3 regions of the Paenibacillus sp. B01 genome follow, and region 2 is predicted to be linked to each of the others. Evidence: riboswitches for the same ligand, from Rfam matches in the RefSeq annotation. Region 2 holds a riboswitch; each other region holds the start of a gene.
The links. A riboswitch is a leader RNA that binds a small molecule or an ion and turns the genes downstream of it on or off. The one in region 2 is predicted to bind thiamine pyrophosphate.

Region 1 (6,811 bases), 1.5 Mb from region 2:
GGAAATTACGGTTCCTGCCGGTCCGACCTTCGTGAATGAGTATCAGTTCGCCGCTATGAACAACCTGAAGAAAATCGTCATGGGGAACTCGATTACGGCGATCAACCGCGGCGGCTTCTCGGGAGCAAAAGCATTGACTTCGGTCGACCTGCCCGATTCATTGGTCTACATTGGGGATGAGGCTTTCTCCAACAGCGGCTTGACCTCCGTCGCCATCCCGAATTCCGTTCGCTATTTAGGCTCTAGGGCTTTCAATCAAGTCAAGGAAGCCAGACTCGGCGGCTCGGTCGATGCGTTCGGATGGAGAACCTTCTCCAACGATGCGCAGCTCTCCGTTGTCCTGAACTCGCAACGGGAAGACCTTGTCAAGTTCAATACACTGGAGCGGCTCCCGGCTCTGAAATGGGACGGAAGCACGACCATTCCGACTCTGGACAGCTCCATCGTACCGGCAGAAGCAGTGGCGACCATCACGACCGATCGCTCGACGAGAGCTGAGCTTAATCCGAACCACGCTCAGGTTTCCACCTCGATCTATGGCAAGCTGATCGTAGACGGCAGCCTGATCATTCCAGAAGATGAAGTGTTATTCTTGTCCGGCGACCTGGTCGTAAATGGAAAAGTCACGGGTAAAGGAACGATCCGGTATGCCGAAGGGGCAACCTTCGACAAATCCAGAATCGACCCCACGGTTACTGTGATCTCAGATGAGGAAGCCAACAATCCTCATATTCCGACGCCGACGCCATCGCCGACACCGACACCGTCATCGACACCGTCATCAACACCGACGCCGTCACCGGCTCCGTCCGATCCGGGCATTCCGACGGCCTCGCCGGCTCCAAGCGTGCAACCGTCTCCGGTCATTTCGAATACAGAACATGCAATCAGAAGCACCGAAACCGTTCAGGACGGCATGATGATGGTCACCGTCACGGACGCCGATCTGACGGCAGCCATTGCTTCCGCTGGAAATTCCATTGAATCCTTGGTTATCTCGACCAACAAGGAGCAGGCCAAGCTTGTATTGACAGGCCGGCAAGTCGAACTGCTCTCAGCCTTGCCGAAGAAGAGCACGGTTGTCTTCAGCGCTGGCGGATCGTCCGTTGTTCTGCCGCTGTCTCTGATGAGCCTCGCTCCCTCCAATTCCAGTCTCGAATTGGAAATCAAGCCGGCTGCTGATTCCAGCGCTTTCGTCACTGCTTTAGGAAATGGCAAACTAATCGGCCAACCCGTCTCATTTGAGGCCGACTGGACAACTGCAGCCGGTCGCAAGCCCGTGGACATCCCGAACCATCTATTCATCACCCGAACCTTCACTGTACCCGGCAGCTTCGAGCTTGACGAGGCAGGAGTGCTGTATGAAGAAGACGGTGCCGTCTCTCCCGTAGCTTCCATCTTGAGCAAGCAAGCGGACGGCACGACGAAGGTGACCGTCAGCCGCCCTGGCTTCTCGGTGTACGCCTTGGCGACTCGTACCGTGAACTTTACTGATCTTGACGACTCTGCCGCCGCTCGCGTGATCGAGGCTTTGGCCGGCAAGTGGATCATCAACGGTACATCAGCGACGACTTATTCGCCCGATGCCAGCCTGAGCCGCGCCGAATTCACCGCCCTGCTCGTCCGGGCACTCGGTCTGAAGTCAACGGCGCTCGCTTCTTTCACCGATGTAAAAAAAGGCGACTGGTTTGCTGCCGACGTGGCGGCGGCCAGCGAAGCGGGGTTGATCCAAGGCATCGGCAAGGGGAAATTCGCGCCAAATGACAAAGTCTCCCGTCAGGATCTGGCTGTTATCCTGGAGCGGGCATTGAAGCTTGCCGGCATCGAGTTGACGACCGATCAAACGGTCGCTTACACAGACCTGGCACATGCGGCCGCTTATGCCAGAGAAAGCATCCAGAAGCTTACGGACGCGGGCGTCTTGAACGGTTACTTGCTTTCGGGCAAGACCTATTATCAGCCCAACGCCCCGGCTGACCGTGAATTCGCCGCCGTAGCCCTGTACCAATGGCTCCTTAAGGCCAAGCTGATGAACGGATTAGATTTGAGCTAGTTTGAAATACCAATAGATTAGAAACTTAAGTTTAAAACCACATGCGAGAACACTCCTTGTGGTTTTTTTTATTATTTGTAGAATGAAAAGTTCGAACTTGACGACACCTGAAAAGACAGCGTATAGTCAAAACCAAGATATCCACTAGGGGCGCCCGCGAGGGCTGAGATAAAGCGAAGCTTTGGTCCCTTTGAACCTGATCTGGGTCATGCCAGCGTAGGAAAGTGGTCGAATCGCGCAACGTTTGTATCGGTCTGCGTCCATTCGCCGCTTCCTGTCCGGGAGGCGGCTTTTTTGCGCCTCGCCAAGCGGATGGGAAGGAGGCGACGACGTTCGGATAAGAAGGGGAAAGGCAAAAGAGACAAGGGCGGCACGGTCGGCATGCTACGCCGGCTGCCTTGCGTCGAAGGCGGGGGAAGCACTCCCATCCGGACTGCCCTTGAACCCTTCTCCCGAAGCCCGCCCCAACCTGGAGGCGGTCGCAGACCGAGCCAAGCCCCCTCTGTCCCGGCTCGCCACGAGCCGCCACGGAACGATGCGCGAGCACGGCTTTCTTTGCTCTCTAGCCTCCTAGCGGATATTCCACAACCGCGAGGAGGTTTTTTTCATATGCCCATCCTGACGAAGCCGCTGCCGGGGAGCCGCAAGGCCTACATCGACGGAAAGACGCCGGGCGTGCGCGTGCCGGTGCGCGAGATCGCGCTGACGGACAGCGACATGCGCGGACAGCAGGTGCACAACGAGCCGGTGCGCGTGTACGACTCCAGCGGTCCGTATACGGACGAAAGCTATGTCGCGGACATCCGGCGCGGCTTGCCCGCCTTGCGAGAGCGCTGGATCGCGGAGCGAGCCGACACGGAAGCCTACGACGGCCGCGAGGTGCGTCCGGAGGACAACGGCTTTACAGATGCGGAGAAGGCGGCGGCAAAAGGCGCGGAGCGGTTCCCGCCGACCGGCCGCAAGCCGCTGCGGGCGAAGCCCGGCCGCAACGTGACGCAGCTGCATTACGCGCGGCGCGGCATCGTGACGCCGGAGATGGAGTTCATCGCCCTCCGGGAGGGCATGGAGCCGGAGTTCGTGCGCAGCGAGGTGGCCGCCGGCCGCGCGATCATTCCCGCCAACATCAACCACCCGGAGATCGAGCCGATGATCATCGGGCGGCATTTTCATGTGAAGATCAACGCCAACATCGGCAACTCCGCCGTCGCCTCCTCGATCGAGGAGGAGGTCGAGAAGATGACGTGGGCGACGCGCTGGGGCGCGGACACGATCATGGACCTGTCCACCGGCAAGAACATCCATACGACCCGCGAATGGATCGTGCGCAACTCGCCCGTCCCGGTCGGCACGGTGCCGATCTATCAAGCGCTGGAGAAGGTGAACGGCAAGGCGGAGGACCTCAGCTGGGAGGTGTTCCGCGACACGCTGATCGAGCAGGCCGAGCAGGGCGTCGACTACTTCACGATCCATGCGGGCGTGCTGCTGCGCTACGTGCCGCTGACGGCGAAGCGCGTGACGGGCATCGTCAGCCGCGGGGGCTCGATCCTGGCGGCGTGGTGCCTCGCGCATCATCGGGAGAACTTCCTGTATACGCATTTCGAGGAGATCTGCGAGATCATGAAGGCGTACGACGTCAGCTTCTCGCTCGGCGACGGCCTTCGTCCCGGCTCGATCGCCGACGCCAACGACGAAGCGCAGTTCGCGGAGCTGGACACGCTCGGCGAGCTGACGAAGATCGCCTGGAAGCATGACGTGCAGGTGATGATCGAGGGCCCCGGCCATGTTCCGATGCATCTCATCAAGGAGAACATGGACCGCCAGCTCGCGGTGTGCGACGAGGCGCCTTTTTACACCCTTGGTCCGCTGACGACGGACATCGCGCCGGGATACGACCATATCACGAGCGCGATCGGGGCGGCGATGATCGGCTGGTTCGGGACGGCGATGCTGTGCTACGTGACGCCGAAGGAGCATCTGGGCCTGCCGAACAAGGAGGATGTGAAGGAGGGCGTCATCACCTACAAGATTGCTGCCCACGCGGCCGATCTGGCCAAGGGCCATCCGCGCGCGAGGCTGCGCGACGACGCGCTGTCCAAGGCGCGCTTCGAGTTCCGCTGGCGCGACCAGTTCCATCTGTCGCTCGATCCCGAGCGGGCGATGAGCTATCACGACGAGACGCTGCCCGCCGAGGGCGCGAAGACGGCGCATTTCTGCTCGATGTGCGGACCGAAGTTCTGCAGCATGCGCATCACGCAGGACATCCGCGACTATGCGGAGCGCGAGGGGCTGGAGACAGCGGAGGCGATCGAGGCGGGCATGAAGGAGCAGGCGGACGCCTTCAAGGCGGGCGGCGGCAAGATTTATGCGTGAGGAGAGGCGGACGGAGGGAGAGGCGGTCGCAGGCGGGACCGGTCAGACGGAGGAAGGAACGGTCTTAGGCGAGGTCGGTCGGACGGAGGGAGAGTTGGTCGCAGGCGGGACCGGACGGATGGAGCCAGGAGCGAGAGCAGGGATGGCTGGCGGGATGGAAAAGGTCGGTCGGACGGAGGAAGGAGCGGTCGCAGGGCTGAGCGCGGAGCGGCGCGAGCGCTTCTCGCGGCAGATGCGGTTCGCGCCGATCGGCGAAAAAGGCCAGCTGGCGCTATTCCGCTCCCGCGTGCTGATCGCCGGCGTCGGCTCGCTCGGCTGCGCGCTGGCACAGCATATGGCGCGGGCGGGCGTCGGCTCGATCGTGCTCGCCGACCGCGACTATGTCGAGTGGAGCAATCTGCAGCGGCAGATGCTGTTCGACGAGGAGGATGCGCGGCAGTGCCTGCCCAAGGCGGTCGCGGCGGTGGAAAAGCTGCGTCGCGTCGACAGCGGTCTTGCGGCGGAGGCGGTCGTCGCCGACTTGACGGCGCCGGGCGTGCTGGAGAAGGCGGCTGCCGGCTGCGATCTCGTGCTCGACGGCACGGACAACGCCGAGGTGCGGCTGCGGCTGAGCGACTGGTGCTTCGCGCATGGCGTGCCGCTGCTCTACGGCGGAGTCGCCGGAGCCTCCGGCATGAGCGCGCCGCTCGTGCCCGGCGCGACCTGCTGCCTGCGCTGCCTGATCGGCGGCGAGGAGGAGCAGGAGAGCGGCGAGACATGCGATACGGTCGGCATGCTGTCGCCGGCGGTGGAGCTGGTCGCGGCGCTGCAGGCGGCGGAGGCGCTCAAGTGGCTGAGCGGTAGCCGCAGCGACATGCGGCGCACGCTCGCGACGGCGAGCGTCTGGCCGCTGTCGCTGCGCGAGCTGAAGCTGCCGGGGCCGACCCGGACCTGTCCGGCATGCGGCGAAGCAGGTCAGGCGCAGAGAGGCGGCAGCGGCGCGGGAGAGCTTTCGCGGAGCGGCTCGAGGAAGGCAGAAGCAGCGAGAGAAGCGCGAGGGCCGGCTATGGAGGCGTCATCTGCACGGAGCGAGCCGCAAGCTGCGGCACCGGTCGACGCTGCGTTCAAGCCACGGAAGACGGCTGCGCTGTCGGCCGTCCTGTGCGGGCGGGACACGGTGCAGGTGGAGCTGAGCGAGCCGCAGCCGCTGGACGTTTATCGCCGTCAGCTCGAGGCGGCGGGCTGCGCGGTCATGCGCAATCCGTACCTGCTGCGGGCCGAGCTGCCGGACGAGGGGGCGCGGCTTGTTGTTTTTCCGGATGGCAGGGTGCTCGTGCAAGGAGCAGGAGATCCCGACGAGGCATTGAGAGTATGCGAGCGCTATCTGCCCGTCAGCTGAAGGCAACGAGCGAACGAGAAGTAAAAACGGACCTGGATGTGAGCGTGGCGGAGAGAGGCCGCAAAGGCGCAGGACGCGCGCTGCCGCAGGTTCAGGAAGGGAGTCGGAAGATGAAAAAGCTGGATTTCGGCCTGTATGTCATCACGGGGGAGAACTATCATCCCGGGCGCACGCTGGAGGAGGTCATGCGCGAGGCGCTTCATGGCGGAGCGGACATCGTGCAGCTGAGGCACAAGACGGCGAAGAAGGACGAGCTGCTGGAAAAAGCCCGGCTGCTGCGCCGGCTGACCCGCGAGTACGGCGTGCCGTTCATCGTCAACGATGATCCGGAGCTGGCGCTGGAGGCGGAGGCCGACGGCGTCCATCTCGGTCAGGAGGACGGAGGCTGGCGCGAGGCGCGGGAGCGGCTCGGCCCGGACGCGATCATCGGCATCAGCACGCACAGCCTCGAGCAGGCGCTGGCGGCGGAAGACGCGGGCGCCGACTATATCGGCGTCGGTCCGGTCTTTCCGACCGAGACGAAGCCGGGGCGTCCCGCGGTGACGCTGGAGTACGTCCGCCAAGCGTCGCGCCATGTGCGCATCCCGTGGGTCGCGATCGGCGGCATCGGGCCGCATAACGCGCAGCAGGTGCTGGGTGCCGGAGCGACGCGCCTCTGCGCCGTGTCCGCGATCGTCGGCAGCGCGTCGCCCGCCCAGGCATGCCGCGAGCTCAAGGCGATGATCGCGGCGGCGCGGGGGAGGCGGAACGGGCAGGCTTACGAAGCGGGGAGGGAGCTGGCTGCGGCTCGAGCGGCGGGCGAGACGAATGGTTGGGCTGCCGCGGCGGTCGACATCGTGCTGAACGGCGGTCCGCATCGGACGGCGGCCGGCACGCTGGAGCGGCTCGTGGAGGAGCGCGGCCTGAGCGGCCGCCGCATCGTCGCCGAGGCGGACGGTCAGATCGTGCCGCGCGAGGAGTGGAGCCGCTGCCGGCTGCGGCGCGGCATGGCGGTCGAGCTGGTGCATTTT
Region 2 (6,811 bases):
TGGATATGCTACCATAACCGTAATAACCACTCGGCTGAATCTTCATATTGGTTGCGTTATTGCTTAATAACCCTGAATATGTTGCATCTCAGATACAAAGGTTAGATCTCAGTACGGCAGGAGGTGTAACACATGCAAAGAGGTACAGTAAAATGGTTCAACGCTGAGAAAGGCTACGGCTTTATCGAAGTTGAAGGCGGTAGCGACGTATTCGTACACTACTCCGCCATCACGGGCGAAGGCTTCAAGACGCTGGACGAAGGCCAAGCGGTCGAGTTCAACGTTGTTGACGGAAGCCGCGGACCGCAAGCCGAAAACGTCGTGAAGCTGTAAGCTTCCGATTCGGCAAGCGCCAAAAAGGCTGCCTGCTCATCCTCGAGATGAGCGGGCAGCCTTTTTTTGCGTTGGGCGGGTGCAGAGTTTCGTAGTGCCGCTTACCGTGAAGGAAGGCGATTCTAAAATCGAGTCAGCGGGCGGGTGAAGTGAGGTAGGCGGAGGGAACGATGTTGACGGGAGTTGCGCGGAAAAACCGAGCAACTCTGCTCGGGCGGTCGCCCTGACGCCGGAGTTGCGCGGAAAAACCGAGCAACTCTGCTCAAGCAGGCGCCCTGAGGCCGGAATTGCGCGGAAAAACCGAGCAACTCTGCTCGAGCAGACGCCCTGACGCCGGAGTTGCGCGGAAAAACTCCGCTCGAGCGTCCCTGTCAGACAACGCTCTTGACCGGCAGCAGCGGCCAATGCTGGCCAAGCTGCCAGGCGAGCAGCGTCGAGGCGAGCACATAGAGCGCATAGCCGGCGTCGGCGGCGGACAGGCGATAGCGGTAATAGAAGGTGCGCGCGCCCGCGCCGCTGGCGAAGCGCTTGGCCCCCATCGCCGCTGCCGTCCGATGGGCGCGCCGGATGCACTGCGCCAGCAGCGGAATCGCGTACATGCGCAGCCGCTCGTACAAGCCGCGCAGGCCGCGCGGCCTGCGGCCGCCGCGGATCTGCAGCGCCTGACGCAGCGTGACGAACTCCTCCGCGAGTAGCGGCAGCATGTTGAACGCCGCGAGGAAGCTGTAGGCGTAGCGCGCCGGCAGCTGCAGCTGCTGCATGAGCGAGTAGAACAGCGCGACCGGCCGCGTCGTCAGCGCGAACGCGAGGCCGACGGCCGCCACCTGCAGCGAGCGGAAGCCGAGATGCAGGCCGCGGTAGAAGCTTTCCTCGGTGATGCGGATCAGGCCGTACTGGAACCAGACGGTCTCGCCGCTGCCGAACATCATCATGCCGGACGCGGAGCTGACGAACAGCAGCAGGAACGGCGAGGCGTACAGCAGCAGCCGCAGCGGCGGATGCCCGGAGAACAGCGCCAGCGGCAGCAGCGCGGCGACGGCGAGCAGCAGCATGACGTTCGGGTCATGCGTCAGCAGCACGAGCAGGAACAGCAGCGCCGACACCGCCAGCTTATGCGTCGGATTGACACGGTGCAGCCACGTTTCGCGGTACGGAAAGGAAAGGTTCATCGGGTCGGCGCTCCTTTCGGCAAGACGGAACGGGCCAAGGCCGCCTCGGGAGAGCCTGTCGGCGAGGCTTCTGCAGCGGGATCCGCTCCGTAATCCGGTTCGTAATCCGGTTTGTGATCCGATGCGGGGGCCGCTCCGCGGCCCGGTCGACGACTCGCTCCGTCATCGGGCGGCGAGGAGGGAGCAGGCCGCGCCGGAGCGGGAAGCTCCCGCACGACGCCCTGCTCCACCTGCCAGCGGCGGGTGGCGAAGCGGCGGACAAGCTCGTCGTCATGCGTCACCATGAGGATGGCGCAGCCGCTGCGGCGCAGCTCCTCGAGCTGCTCCATCATCGAAACGGTGCCGGCGGCGTCGAGGCCGAACGTCGGCTCGTCGAGCAGCAGCAGCCGCTGGCCGCAAGCCATCGCGGAGGCGACGCTCAGCCGGCGCTTCTGCCCCATCGACAGCTGGTACGGATGGCGCCGCTCCAGCCCGGCGAGCGCGAACCGCTCCAGCAGCGTCCGGACCCGGCCGTCCCGCTCGGGCGGTGACAGCCGCTCCGGCATCGAGAACGCCAGCTCCTCGGCGACGCTGTCCGTGACGAGCTGGAACTCGGGGTTCTGAAAGCAGTACGCCGCCAGCTCCGCCGCCTGCCGGGGCTTGCGCAGCCGGGCCTCCGGCGCGCCCAAAAGGCGCATCCGCCCTTCGCTGCGGACGAGCCGCATGATGGCGAGCAGCAGCGTGCTTTTGCCGGCGCCGTTGGCTCCGGTGACGGCGATCCAGTCGCCGGCGCAGACGGACAGCCGGTCGGCGCGCACCTTGACCTCGCGGCCCCGCATCCCGGCGAAGCCGTCCAGCTCCAGCAGCGGGGCGGGAAGCGGCGGCGTGCCTGCAGCGGGTGCAGCCGCGGCAGAAGCGTCCGCGCCTGGCGCTGCCGCTGCCGCTGCGAGAAGCGTCCCGCCGCCGGCCGGAACGGGCGCATGCGGCAAGACATGAGTCTCGTCGGCCGCATCGAGCGGAGCCGCCGCTCCCGCATGCGCTCCGCCGTCCGTGGAGCCGAAGCGGCCTGCCTTTGCCGCTGCCTCATCGTCCCAGAAGCCCGGGTACCAGACGCCGTAGCGACGCAGCTGCGCGCGGCAGTCGCGAAAGATCTCCTCCGGCGGGCCGTCCGCCTCCAGCCGTCCGTCCGGCGAGAACAGCAGGATGCGGTCCATATCCCCGGCGATGAGGTCGATCTTGTGCTCGACGATGAGCACGGTCCGGCCGTCCCAGATGCGGCGCAGCGCGTCCCATACCTGAGCTGTGCCTTCCGGGTCGAGCAGCGCGGTCGGCTCGTCGAGCAGCAGCGCGTCAGGATCGACGGCCAGCATCGAGGCGACGGCGAGCCGCTGCTTCATGCCTTGGGACAGCTCCGAGACGGCCGTGTGCGGGTCGGGCAGCTCTAGCCCGGCCTGCTCGAGGCAGGCCGCGATCCGCTCCGGCATCTGTTCGCGGGGGACGGCTTGGTTCTCCAGCGCAAAAGCGATCTCTTCGTCCGCATAAGGCATGCAGAACTGCGCTTCGGGATCCTGGAACACGTAGCCGGGCCGCTCCGGCACGACGAGCCGCTCCGCCTTCAGCGGAATCGGGATCGCTGACGGCACGAGGCCGCCGAGCACCTGCAGCAGCGTCGACTTGCCGCAGCCGCTCGGTCCGAGCAGCAGCACCTTCTCTCCGCGCCGGATCGTCACGTCGAGGTCGCGGAACAGCAGCGGCGCTTCTTCGCCGGGGTACTTGAGCCGCAGGCCGATCGCCTCGGCCGCGACCGGCACGGCCGCAGCGCCGCTCCGGGCAGGCGCTCCGGCGGCTTCCGTCCGCAGCGAGCCGGCAGCCGCGCGCTCCGCGTCCTGACTGGCCGCTTTTCCCGACTCCTCCGCGTTCCCCGACTCCGCCTCGTTACCCGGCGCTGCCGCGCCCCGGTTGAGGCCGCTCATCCGCTCAGCCATCCAGCGCGTCGTAGTCCTTGGCCGAAGCCGGACGCAGCAGGCTCGTCACGCCGGTGCGCTCCAGCGCGCGGGCGAGCGCCCAGGCGAACAGCCCGGCGATGACGACGCTGCCGAGCAGCCGCATGGAGACGAACAGCGCGTAGTTCCAGAACGCGAGCTGGTCGATGTAGCCGTAGTAGCGGTCGATGAAGATCGAGGCGACGGCGGCGCCGACGGAGGCGAGCACGGCGACGATCGGACCGGCCTTGCGGTACAGGAACAGCGCGAAGAACAGCTCGGCGCCGAGGCCCTGGAACAGGCCGTACCAGAGCGTCGAGATGCCCCACGATCCGCCGAGGAACGCCTCGATCGCGGCGGCGGCGACTTCCGCGAGGATGGCGACGCCGGGCTTGCGGATGAGCAGGAACGCGAACGTGCCGGCCATGAACCACATGCCGTAGCTGAGCTGCTCGGCGTGCAGGCCGAGCGGCTTGAGGACGTCGTACATCGGCCCCCAGATCTTGTAGACGAGGCCGAAGACGACCGAGACGACGATCGTGACGAGGATGTCGGCGAGGGTGAGGCGATTGCCGGCGCGCGTCGCGCGGCCGGAGGCTGGTGCGGTGGACATGGGATCAGCTTCCTTTCGGATGGGGAATCGGTCTCTCACAGCGGCATGATCCCGGAGCGGCTGCTGTCGGCGAATGCGAAAAAAAGCCCGCCGGACAGCCGGCGGGCAGATGGAATCGGACAGGCGCGCCTCGCGTCCCCCTATGGCGGCGGAACGCAGGACTCGGCCGGCCTGCGCGCGGCAGGCCGGACAGGAAAGGCTCCGCCCGCCCGGACGGAGCGGCGGACGGAAGTCCCTAAGCGGACAGGGCCTTTCCCAAGTTGGCGCGATGCATTCTCTCTACGCTGGCATTACCCAGATCAGATCAATGGTCAGCGGCATGCGGCCGCAGTCTCAGCCCGACTTCATCGAGCCCCCATGCATGCTATGAAAGTGCTCTTACTATACCTTGGAAAATCCGGTTCGGCAATAGGGAGTGCCGGCGGGCGGCAGGACGGGCATTGCGGACGGAGTTGAGGGCGTCGGCGGTTGCATCCGTTTTCAAAGGCGGGTAAGCTGGAAGAAAAGGAGGGATTGGCCAATGAAATATCGTCGCTTGGGCAAAACGGAGCTGAACGTGTCGGTCGTCGGCATCGGCACCTGGCAATTCGGCGGGGAGTGGGGCATGGACTTCTCGCAGGACGAGGCGGACGCGATTCTCGACAAGGGCGCGGAGCTCGGCATCAACCTCATCGACACGGCGGAATGCTACGGAGACCATCTGTCGGAGCAGCTCATCGGAGGGTACCTCAGCCGCCGCAGGCGCGAGGACTGGATCGTCGCCACGAAGTTCGGCCATCATTTCCACGAGCGGTTCAAGCGGACCGACGTGTACGACGCGGAGGATGTCGTGCGGCAGCTGGACGCCTCGCTCAAAGCGCTGCGCACCGATTACGTGGACCTGTACCAGTTCCACTCGGGTCCGGACGCGGCGTTCGACAACGACGACCTGTGGACGGCGCTGGACAAGCAGGTGCAGGCCGGCAAGATCCGCCATCTGGGCACCTCCATCGGCAGCAACGACAACCTCCACCAGACCGAGGCCTCGACGCGGGTCGGCTCGCAGGCGATCCAGGTCGTCTACAACCGGCTCGACCGCAAGCCGGAGGAGCGCGTCTTCCCGGCCTGCGAGGCGCAGGATCTGGGCGTGCTGGCGCGGGTGCCGCTGGCGAGCGGCTTCCTGAGCGGCAAGTACAAGCCGGGCACGGAGTTCGGCGCGACCGACGTGCGCCACCGCCAGGATGCGGAGCAGGTGCGCCGCCGCCTCGAGGAAGTGGAGCGCATCGCCGCGGATGAAGTGCCGGCGGGCGTCGACATGGCGGCATGGGCGCTCGCCTGGTGCCTGCGCCATCCGGCGGTGACGTCGGTCATTCCCGGCTGCAAAAATCCGCAGCAGGTGCAGAGCAACGCCGATGCCGTCGCGCTGGTGACGGAGCCGCATCCGCAGGATGTCCCGGCTCCGGCGCGGGCGTAAGGCGGGGCACGGCAGCGTGCGGACGCAGGGGCGGGCGAGGCGCGGAGCGAGCGTAGGCGGCGCGGCGAGCGTAGGCGGCGTGGCCCGCGCGTAAGCGCCGGCGAGGCGCAGGCGAGCGTCAAGCCTGCCAGGGCCGCCGATGCCCAAGGCCGGCGGCTCGCGAAGGGCAGGTTCAGCCCCCTTTAGAATCGTCAGCGCGTCGACAAGGAGCCTTCATCCACACCGTGGATGAAGGCTCCTTTCGTTTTCGAGGTTGGATCGCGCGGGCAAGCAGGGAAGAAGGCTGGAGCAACGCGAGTAGAGGCTGCAGCCGGAAAAAGTCGTGCTGCAGGCCGCGCGGACGCGCCAGCCGGAGCTGCAGCCGGAAAAAGTCGTGCTGCAGGCTGCGCGGATGCGCCAGCCGGAGCTGCAGCCGGAAAAAGTCGGGCTGCCGGCCGCCCGGATGCGCCAGCCGGAGCTGCAGCCGGAAAAAATCCGCTAGCGGGCCCGCTCTTTGCCCAGTACGGTCTTGCCGTCCTGCGACAAGTACACGGTCAGCGTGCCCGCATCGCCCGGCCCTATGACGCGGAAGCGGACCGCATGCACGGTCCGGCCTTCATGCTCCGCGCCGATCCGCTGCGCCAGCTCCGGGCCTGCCGTCATTGCCAAGACGGCGGAATCCTTCGGGCTGGCCGGCAGCAGCCGGCTCTCCTCCGGCGTCAGGCCGGCATATGCGGCCAGCACCGCCCTCTTCCGCGCCGAGGCGGCTTCGTCCGGAGCGGCCTTGCCGATGGCCGCCCAGCCGTCTCCGGAGGCGGGCGGCCCGATCAGCAGCCAGGCTGCGGCGGCGGATCCGGCGGCAAAGATCAGAAGCGGCAGCAGCCAGGCGGCCGCCCGCTTCAAGCTGTCCCTCCGTTGCCCGGCGGCCAGTCGGCGGCCGGGATTTTGCCCGCGTGCTCCCGCCAGTCCGCCGGCACCTCCACGGAGCACATGAGCTCGAGGCTGTTGCCGTCGGGGTCGTCGAAGTAGATGGACGCGTTGGCCTGATGAGGCCTTACGAACGGGGCGGCGTCCGGCTGCCGCCCGAACGGCGCCGGCTCGATTCCCCGCGCCTTCAGCCAGGCCGCGCTGCGCAGCAGCCCTTCCCAATCGACGCGGAACGCCGCATGCCGGATGGCCGGATGATAGGGCAGCGCCGCCAGCTCCGGAGCGAGCCACAGGCCGATCCAGCTCTTGCCCTCCTCGATCCAGAAAAAGACGGTGTCCTCGTCCTCCCAAGCCTGGCGAAGGCCGAGACCCGCGT
Region 3 (6,811 bases), 3.0 Mb from region 2:
CGTCATGGTGTACGGCATTTCGGACGATCTACCCGAGCGGATCGAGGGCTGGAGGAAGGCCGGCTACACGATCCATCTCATGACCGGCGTCTCGTGGGGCGAATACCAGGATTACCTGTACGGCAGGTTCGACGGGCGGGAGCACTGGGACGAGGCGCAGACGCTGCGCTCCGGAGACCCGATGCTGCACGGCAAGGACGTGCCGTACATGGCGCCGACGATCTCGTTCGCCCGGTATTTGGCGGAGCAGATCCGCCGGGCGATCGACTGCGGCGTCGAGGCGATCCATCTGGAGGAGCCGGAGTTCTGGGCGCAGTCGGGCTACGAGGAGGCGTTCAAGCGGGAGTGGCGGAGCTATTACGGCGAGGACTGGCAGGAGCCGCATCGCTCGCCGGACGCTCAGTACCGGGCCTCGAAGCTGAAGGCGGCGATGTACGCGCGCACGCTCGAGCGCATCTGCGGCGAGATGAAGGAATACGCGCTCGTCGCCTATGATCGGGCGATCCGCTTTTACGTGCCGACGCACAGCCTGATCAACTACGCCCAGTGGCGGATCGTCAGCCCGGAGGCGCTGCTCGTCTCGATGCCGTCATGCGACGGCTATATCGCCCAGATCTGGACCGGCACGGCGCGCACGGCCAACGTCTATCGAGGCGTGCGCCGCGAGCGCACGTTCGAGACGGCCTATTTGGAATATGGCATCATGCAGGAGCTGACGCGCGGCACCGGCCGCGAGATGTGGTTCCTGCACGATCCGATCGAGGACAATCCGCGCTACAGCTGGAGCGACTACCGCCGCAACTACCGGGCGACGGTCATCGCCTCCCTGCTGCATCCGGACGTGAAGCAGTACGAGGTGTGCCCGTGGCCGTGGCGGGTGTTCGAGCTGGACTATCCGACCGAGGACGGCAGCGGCAAGGAGCCGATCCCCGAAGCCTACAAGACGCAGCTGCTGACCGTCATGAACCTGCTGCGAGACATGCATCGCCACGAGGAGGCTCCCGATCCGTCCGGCGCCGGGGCCGGACCGTCCGGCATCGGCCTCTGCCTGGCCAACTCGTCCATGTACCAGCGGGGCGACGTGCTCGGGGAGGGAGAGGACGAAGGCGAGTTCAACTACGACGGCACGAAGGCGGCGGACGGACTGACGACGCGGCAGCTGGAGCTGCTGGACTTCTCGGCCTTTTACGGGCTGGCGCTGCCGCCGGTCAAGAAGGGCATCCCGCTGCGCCCGGTCCAGCTCGACAACATCCTGACGTTCCCCGGCTATCTCGAGGGCTACCGCGTGCTGCTGCTCAGCTACGAGTTCATGAAGCCGGAGCATCCCGGCATCCATCAGGCGCTCGCCCAGTGGGTGCGGGAGGGCGGCGTGCTGATCTATGCCGGCGACGGCTCGGACCCGTTCCACGGCGTGCGCGAATGGTGGAATCGCGGGGCGGGAAGCCGCGTCTACGAGCGTCCCGAGCAGCATCTGTTCGAGGCGATGGGGCTGGGCCGGGAACCGGAGCCGGGCGAGCATGCCGTCGGGGAAGGCGCGCTGCTGCATCTGCGCTGCCATCCGGCCGAGCTGTCGCGCTCCGCGGCAGGCGCGGAGCGCGTGCTCGGCGCGATCCGGCGCGCGCTGGAGCTGCGCGGCGAGGCGGACGACTACCGCGAGAGCGGCTTGCTGCGCATCCGGCGCGGTCCTTATGTGATCGCGCATGCGCTGGACGAGAGCGAAGCGGCAGGCGGCTCGGCCGTGCTCGAGGGAGCGTTTGTCGATCTGTTCGACGCGGAGCTGACGGTGCGGAATCGGGTCGAGCTCGCGCCGGGCGAGGACGCCCTGCTGTACGATCTGGGCGAAGCGGCCGGCGGCTGGGGCGAGGAGGAGGCGGCGGAGGCGGGCTCCGCGCACGGCGGCCCGGGAGCGGGAGCGGAGGAGGCGGGGTCCGCGCACGGCGGCCCGGGAGCGGGAGAGGCGGAGGCGGGGTCCGCGCACGGCGGCCCGGGAGCGGGAGCGGCACAGGCAGGCTCTGCGCACGCCGGCCCGGGAGCGGCGGAGGCGGCGCGGCGCGCCTCCGTGCTTGTCAGCTCCTCCCGCGTCCGGGACGCGGCTCGGGAAGGCGGACGGTTCCGCTACGTGTCGGAGTCGCCGTCCGAGATGACGGTGAGCACGAGGCTGCGCGCTTGTTCCATGCCGAGCCGCATCCGCGCCTGCGCGGCGGATATCCCGCTGGCCGGGCCGGGCGCTGACGCATCCGGCGGCGATGCGGTAGAGGCGGAGTTCCATGCCGCCTCGTCCACGCTGCTGCTGCGCCACGAAGGCCGCCCTGCGGGCGTCCGCGTCGAGCTGGAGTGGCTCTGACAAAAGCGGCGTCCGGCCGCGTCCTTTTTCAATCCGGTTGCAATCGGCCCGAGCTCTGCTATAATGGCACTATTGACAACCGCATAGCTGGGGAGCTGGCGCACGCCGGCTGAGAGGGGAGAAGCATCCCGACCCGTACACCTGATCTGGATAATGCCAGCGTAGGAACCGTATGCAGCCGACTCGCCGCGGAGCAGCCCTTCGGGAGCTTCCGTACGGCAAGTCTCGATCTGCGATAACATCACGACGTCTTCCTTGGGGAGACGTCTTTTTTTGTTCGGGCGGGATCGGCTGCGCGGATCGGACGGCGGACGGCGACGAAGGCGATGCGGGCATGAGAGAGAAGAAAGCAGGGGAGAGACATGGGGAGCAAGACAAGATGGACAAGCGGCATGCTGACGGCGGCGCTGGCGCTCGCGCTGGCCGCCTGCGGCGGCAGCGCCGAGCAGGAGAACGGCGGAGCGGCGGCGACGGACGCGCCGCTGCAAAAGGTGAAGGTCGTGCTCGACTGGACGCCGAATACGAACCATACCGGCCTTTATGTGGCGCGCGACAAGGGGTACTTCAAGGAGCAAGGGCTCGACGTCGAGATCGTTCAGCCGCCCGAAGGGACGGCCGCCGATACGCTCGTCGCCAAGGGCGAGGCGGAGTTCGGCATCGGCTATCAGGAAAACCTGACGCTCGCGCGCACGCAGGAGCTGCCGCTCGTCTCGGTCGCGGCGGTCATCCAGCACAATACGTCGGGCTTCGCCTCGCCGGCGGACAAGGGCATCAAGGAGCCCAAGGACTTCGAGGGCAAGACGTACGGCGGCTGGGGAGCGCCGGTCGAGCAGGAGGTGCTCGCCTCGCTCATGCAGGAGCAGCAGGCGGATGTCGGCCAGGTCAAGATCGTCAACATGGGCAACGCCGACTTCTTCACCGCCGTCAAGCGCGACATCGACTTCGCCTGGATCTTCTACGGATGGACGGGCGTCGAGGCGGAGCTGCGCGGCGAGCAGCTGAACATGGTCTATCTGACCGACTATAGCGACAAGCTCGACTACTATACGCCGCTGCTGCAGACGAGCGAGAAGCTGATCGCCGAACGGCCGGAGCTCGTGCGCGCGTTCGTCGCCGGCGCGGCAGCCGGCTACGAGGACGCGATCCGCGATCCGGAAGGCGCGGCGGAAACGCTGATCGCGGCCGTGCCCGATCTGAACCCGGAACTCGTGCGCGCCAGCCAGAAGTGGCTGAGCCCGAAATACCAGGATGACGCCGCCCGCTGGGGCGAGCAGAAGGCCGAGGTGTGGAACGGGTACGCCGACTGGATGGTCGAGCACGGCCTGATGGACGCCAAGCCGGACCTGGCGAAGGCGTTCACGAACGAGTTCCTGCCCGCAGACGGAAATTGATCCCTGTTTCGAACGAGAGGAGAGCATCGACATGGCCAACGCGCTGGTAAGCATCCAGATTTTGCCGACGACGCCGGGAGGAGAAAGCGTCCTGCCGTACGTCGACCGGGCGATTGACATCATCAAGGAGGCCGGCGTGCCTTATCGCGTCGCTCCGCTGGAGACGACGATGGAGGGCGACCTGCAGCAGCTGCTCGCGGTCGTCGCCCGCATGAGCGAGGCGCTGGCCGAGCTCGGCTGCCCGTCCGTCATCTCCCAGGTGAAAATCTACTACAATCCGGGCAGCGGAGCCTCGATGGACCGCCTGCTCGAAAAGTATCCGGATGGCCGGTAGCGGCCATCGCGGGCCGAATCGGGACGATGCGGACGGACGCGAAGCCGTCCGGCGCGACGCGGCACCCGATGGCGCAGCGTCGGAGCGGGCTGGAGCGGCAGCCGATGGCGCGGCGTCGGAGCGGGCCGGAGCGGCAGCCGATGGCGCGGCGTCGGAGCGGGCTGGAGCGGCGGCCAATGGCGCTAAGTCGGCGCGTGCGCGGGCCGGCGGCCGAACGCGCGCGCGGCTGAAGGCGGCGTGGCCGCCGCTCGCCGTGCTCGCGGCGCTGCTGCTGCTCTGGGAGGCGGCAGTGCGGCTGTGGGGCGTCGAGGCATGGCTCATGCCTTCGCCGGGCCGCATCCTGGCCGATGCGTGGGAAGCGCGGGAGCGGCTCGCCGGCCATGCCGGCGCGACGCTGAGCCTGACGCTGCTCGGCTTCGCGGGAGGATCGGCGGCGGGCTTCGCGCTCGCCGCCTTGCTGCATCTGCTGCCGCTCGTGCGCGCCGGCGTCTACCCGCTGCTCGTGCTGTCGCAAAACGTGCCGATCATCGCGCTCGGGCCGCTGCTCGTCATCTGGTTCGGCTTCGGGCTGCTGCCCAAGCTGCTGCTCGTCATGCTCGTCTGCTTCTTCCCCGTCTGCGTCGCGATGCTCGGCGGGCTGCGCGGCGCCGATCCGGCGCTGGAGCGCTATCTGCGCATGATCGGGGCCGGCCGCTGGCGGCGCTTCGCCAGCCTCGAGCTGCCGAGCTCCGCTCCGCATCTGTTCTCCGGGCTCAAGCTGGCGGCATCGTACAGCGTGACGAGCGCGGTCGTCGCCGAATGGATCGGCTCGGACCGCGGACTCGGCTATTTCATGCTGCTGTCGTCCAAAGGCTTCAAGACGTCGCTCGTGTTCGCGGGCGTCGCCATCGTCGTCGCGCTCAGCCTGCTGCTCGTCGCCGCCGTCGCGGGGGCGGAGCGGCTCGCGCTGCGCTGGCGCTCGGAGAGAGGGGGAGCGGCATGAACAGGAAGCGACCGAACGGAGCGTCGCCGTCCGCTCCCCCCGTGCTTGAGGTCGACCGGGTCGCGCTGTCCTATCCGCAGGCCGCGGGGCGGACGCAGGTGCTCGGCGGCGTCAGCCTGAGCGTGGGCGCGGGCGAGTTCGTGTCGCTGCTCGGCCCGTCCGGCAGCGGCAAGACGACGCTGCTCGGGCTCGTCGGCGGGCTGGAGCGGCCGGATTCAGGCCGCATCCTCGTCGCCGGCGAGCCTGCCGGCAGCCGCCCGGGCCTCGCGGCCTACATGCCGCAGCAGGCGGCGCTGCTGCCCTGGCGCACCGTGCAGGGCAACATCGAGCTGGCGCTGCGCATCGCCGGGCGCAGTCGGGAGGAGGCGCGGCGGCTGGCGCGCGAGGGGCTCGAGCGGCTCGGCCTGGAGCGTCATGCGCGCAGCTATCCGCAGGTGCTGTCCGGCGGCATGCAGCAGCGCGTCTCGTTCCTGCGCGCGCTGCTGTCGCCGCAGCCGCTCATGCTGCTCGACGAGCCGTTCGGCGCGCTCGACGCGCTGACGCGGCAGGAGATGCAGGAGTGGCTGCTGTCGCTCTGGGAGCAGGACCGGCGCTCGGTGCTGCTCGTCACGCATTCGATCGAGGAGGCGCTGCTGCTGTCGGACCGCATCCTCGTGCTTTCGTCCGCACCGGCGACGATCGTGCGGGAGCTGGCCGTGCCGTTCGGGCGGCCGCGCCGGCGGCAGCTGTGGAGCGAGCCCGCGTTCGGCGAGCTCAAGGAGGAGCTGTACCAGGCGCTCCGCCGCGAGCGGGGCGGGTCCGGCGAAGGCCGGGCTTGACGGCTGACGACGAGAGGCCAGCCGTGAGGGAGTACTATTAGAAGCGCTCGGCGGAAGCCGGGCGCTTTTTGGAGCGGACGAGAGGAGCGGAATGAATGGAAGGCATCGGCAAGGAAGGACAAGCCTCCGGGCAGGCGAAGGAAGGACAAGCCGGCGGTCAGGCGGAGCGCGGAGCGGCGGCCGTCGCCCTGTACGACACGCATCTGCATCTGGAGCAATACGGCGAGCAGGAACGGGAGTCGATGCTGGAGGAGGCCAGGCGGGAGGGGGTGCGCGGCATCGTCGCCGTCTCGATGGATTTGGCGTCGAGCCGCCGCACCCGGGAGCTGGCGCTGCGCCATCCGGAGCTCGTGCTGCCGGCGTACGGCTGGCATCCGGAGCAGCCGCTGCTGCAGGATAGGGAGCTGGACGAGCTGATCGGCTGGATTCGGGAGCGGCATGCGGACGGCGAACGGTTCGCGATCGGGGAAGTCGGCCTGCCCTATTACACGCGATCCGAGGTGGAAAGCGCCGGGGGCTCGTTCGACGAGCGCGGCTATATCGGGACGCTGGACCGCTTCGCGGCGTTGGCGGCCGAGCTGGATCGGCCGCTCGTCCTGCATGCCGTCTACGAGGACGCCTTCAAGGCGGCGAAGCTGCTGCTCCGACATGGAGTACGCCGGGCGCATTTCCATTGGTACAAGGGAGATGCGGAAACGACGGGCGTTCTGGCGCAGGCCGGCTGGAGCGTGTCGGTGACGCCCGACGTGCTGTACGAGCCGGAAATCCGCGAGCTGGCGGCGAGCTATCCGCTCGGACAGCTGATGACCGAGACGGACGGCCCTTGGCCGTTCGAAGGTCCGTTCGCGGGGCAGCCGACGCATCCGCTCCTGGTGCGCGAGGCGGCGCGCGAAATCGCCCGCCTGCGCGGGCTCGGCGAGCGGGAGACGGCCGAGGCTCTGG

Region 1: linked by a shared signal. The riboswitch ahead of thiC (phosphomethylpyrimidine synthase ThiC) and the one ahead of GE073_RS01845 (ECF transporter S component) in region 2 are both predicted to bind thiamine pyrophosphate.
Region 3: linked by a shared signal. The riboswitch ahead of GE073_RS14780 (ABC transporter substrate-binding protein) and the one ahead of GE073_RS01845 (ECF transporter S component) in region 2 are both predicted to bind thiamine pyrophosphate.

Annotation. Positions count from the first base shown of each region.
Region 1 covers NZ_CP045802.1:1,895,757-1,902,567, forward strand. Annotated here, with positions in the region: gene GE073_RS08125 (leucine-rich repeat protein) at 1-2,053, shown strand, start outside; TPP riboswitch at 2,190-2,293, shown strand; gene thiC (phosphomethylpyrimidine synthase ThiC) at 2,663-4,423, shown strand; gene GE073_RS25380 (ThiF family adenylyltransferase) at 4,578-5,801, shown strand; gene thiE (thiamine phosphate synthase) at 5,912-6,811, shown strand, end outside.
Region 2 covers NZ_CP045802.1:401,888-408,698, forward strand. Annotated here, with positions in the region: gene GE073_RS01830 (cold-shock protein) at 133-333, shown strand; gene GE073_RS01835 (energy-coupling factor transporter transmembrane component T family protein) at 705-1,502, opposite strand; gene GE073_RS01840 (ABC transporter ATP-binding protein) at 1,499-3,454, opposite strand; gene GE073_RS01845 (ECF transporter S component) at 3,459-4,076, opposite strand; TPP riboswitch at 4,336-4,445, opposite strand; gene GE073_RS01850 (aldo/keto reductase) at 4,597-5,529, shown strand; gene GE073_RS01855 (hypothetical protein) at 5,852-6,010, shown strand; gene GE073_RS01860 (hypothetical protein) at 6,007-6,411, opposite strand; gene GE073_RS01865 (VOC family protein) at 6,408-6,811, opposite strand, start outside.
Region 3 covers NZ_CP045802.1:3,416,751-3,423,561, reverse strand. Annotated here, with positions in the region: gene GE073_RS14785 (hypothetical protein) at 1-2,344, shown strand, start outside; TPP riboswitch at 2,423-2,530, shown strand; gene GE073_RS14780 (ABC transporter substrate-binding protein) at 2,707-3,735, shown strand; gene GE073_RS14775 (thiamine-binding protein) at 3,767-4,069, shown strand; gene GE073_RS14770 (ABC transporter permease) at 4,059-5,051, shown strand; gene GE073_RS14765 (ABC transporter ATP-binding protein) at 5,048-5,869, shown strand; gene GE073_RS14760 (TatD family hydrolase) at 5,965-6,811, shown strand, end outside.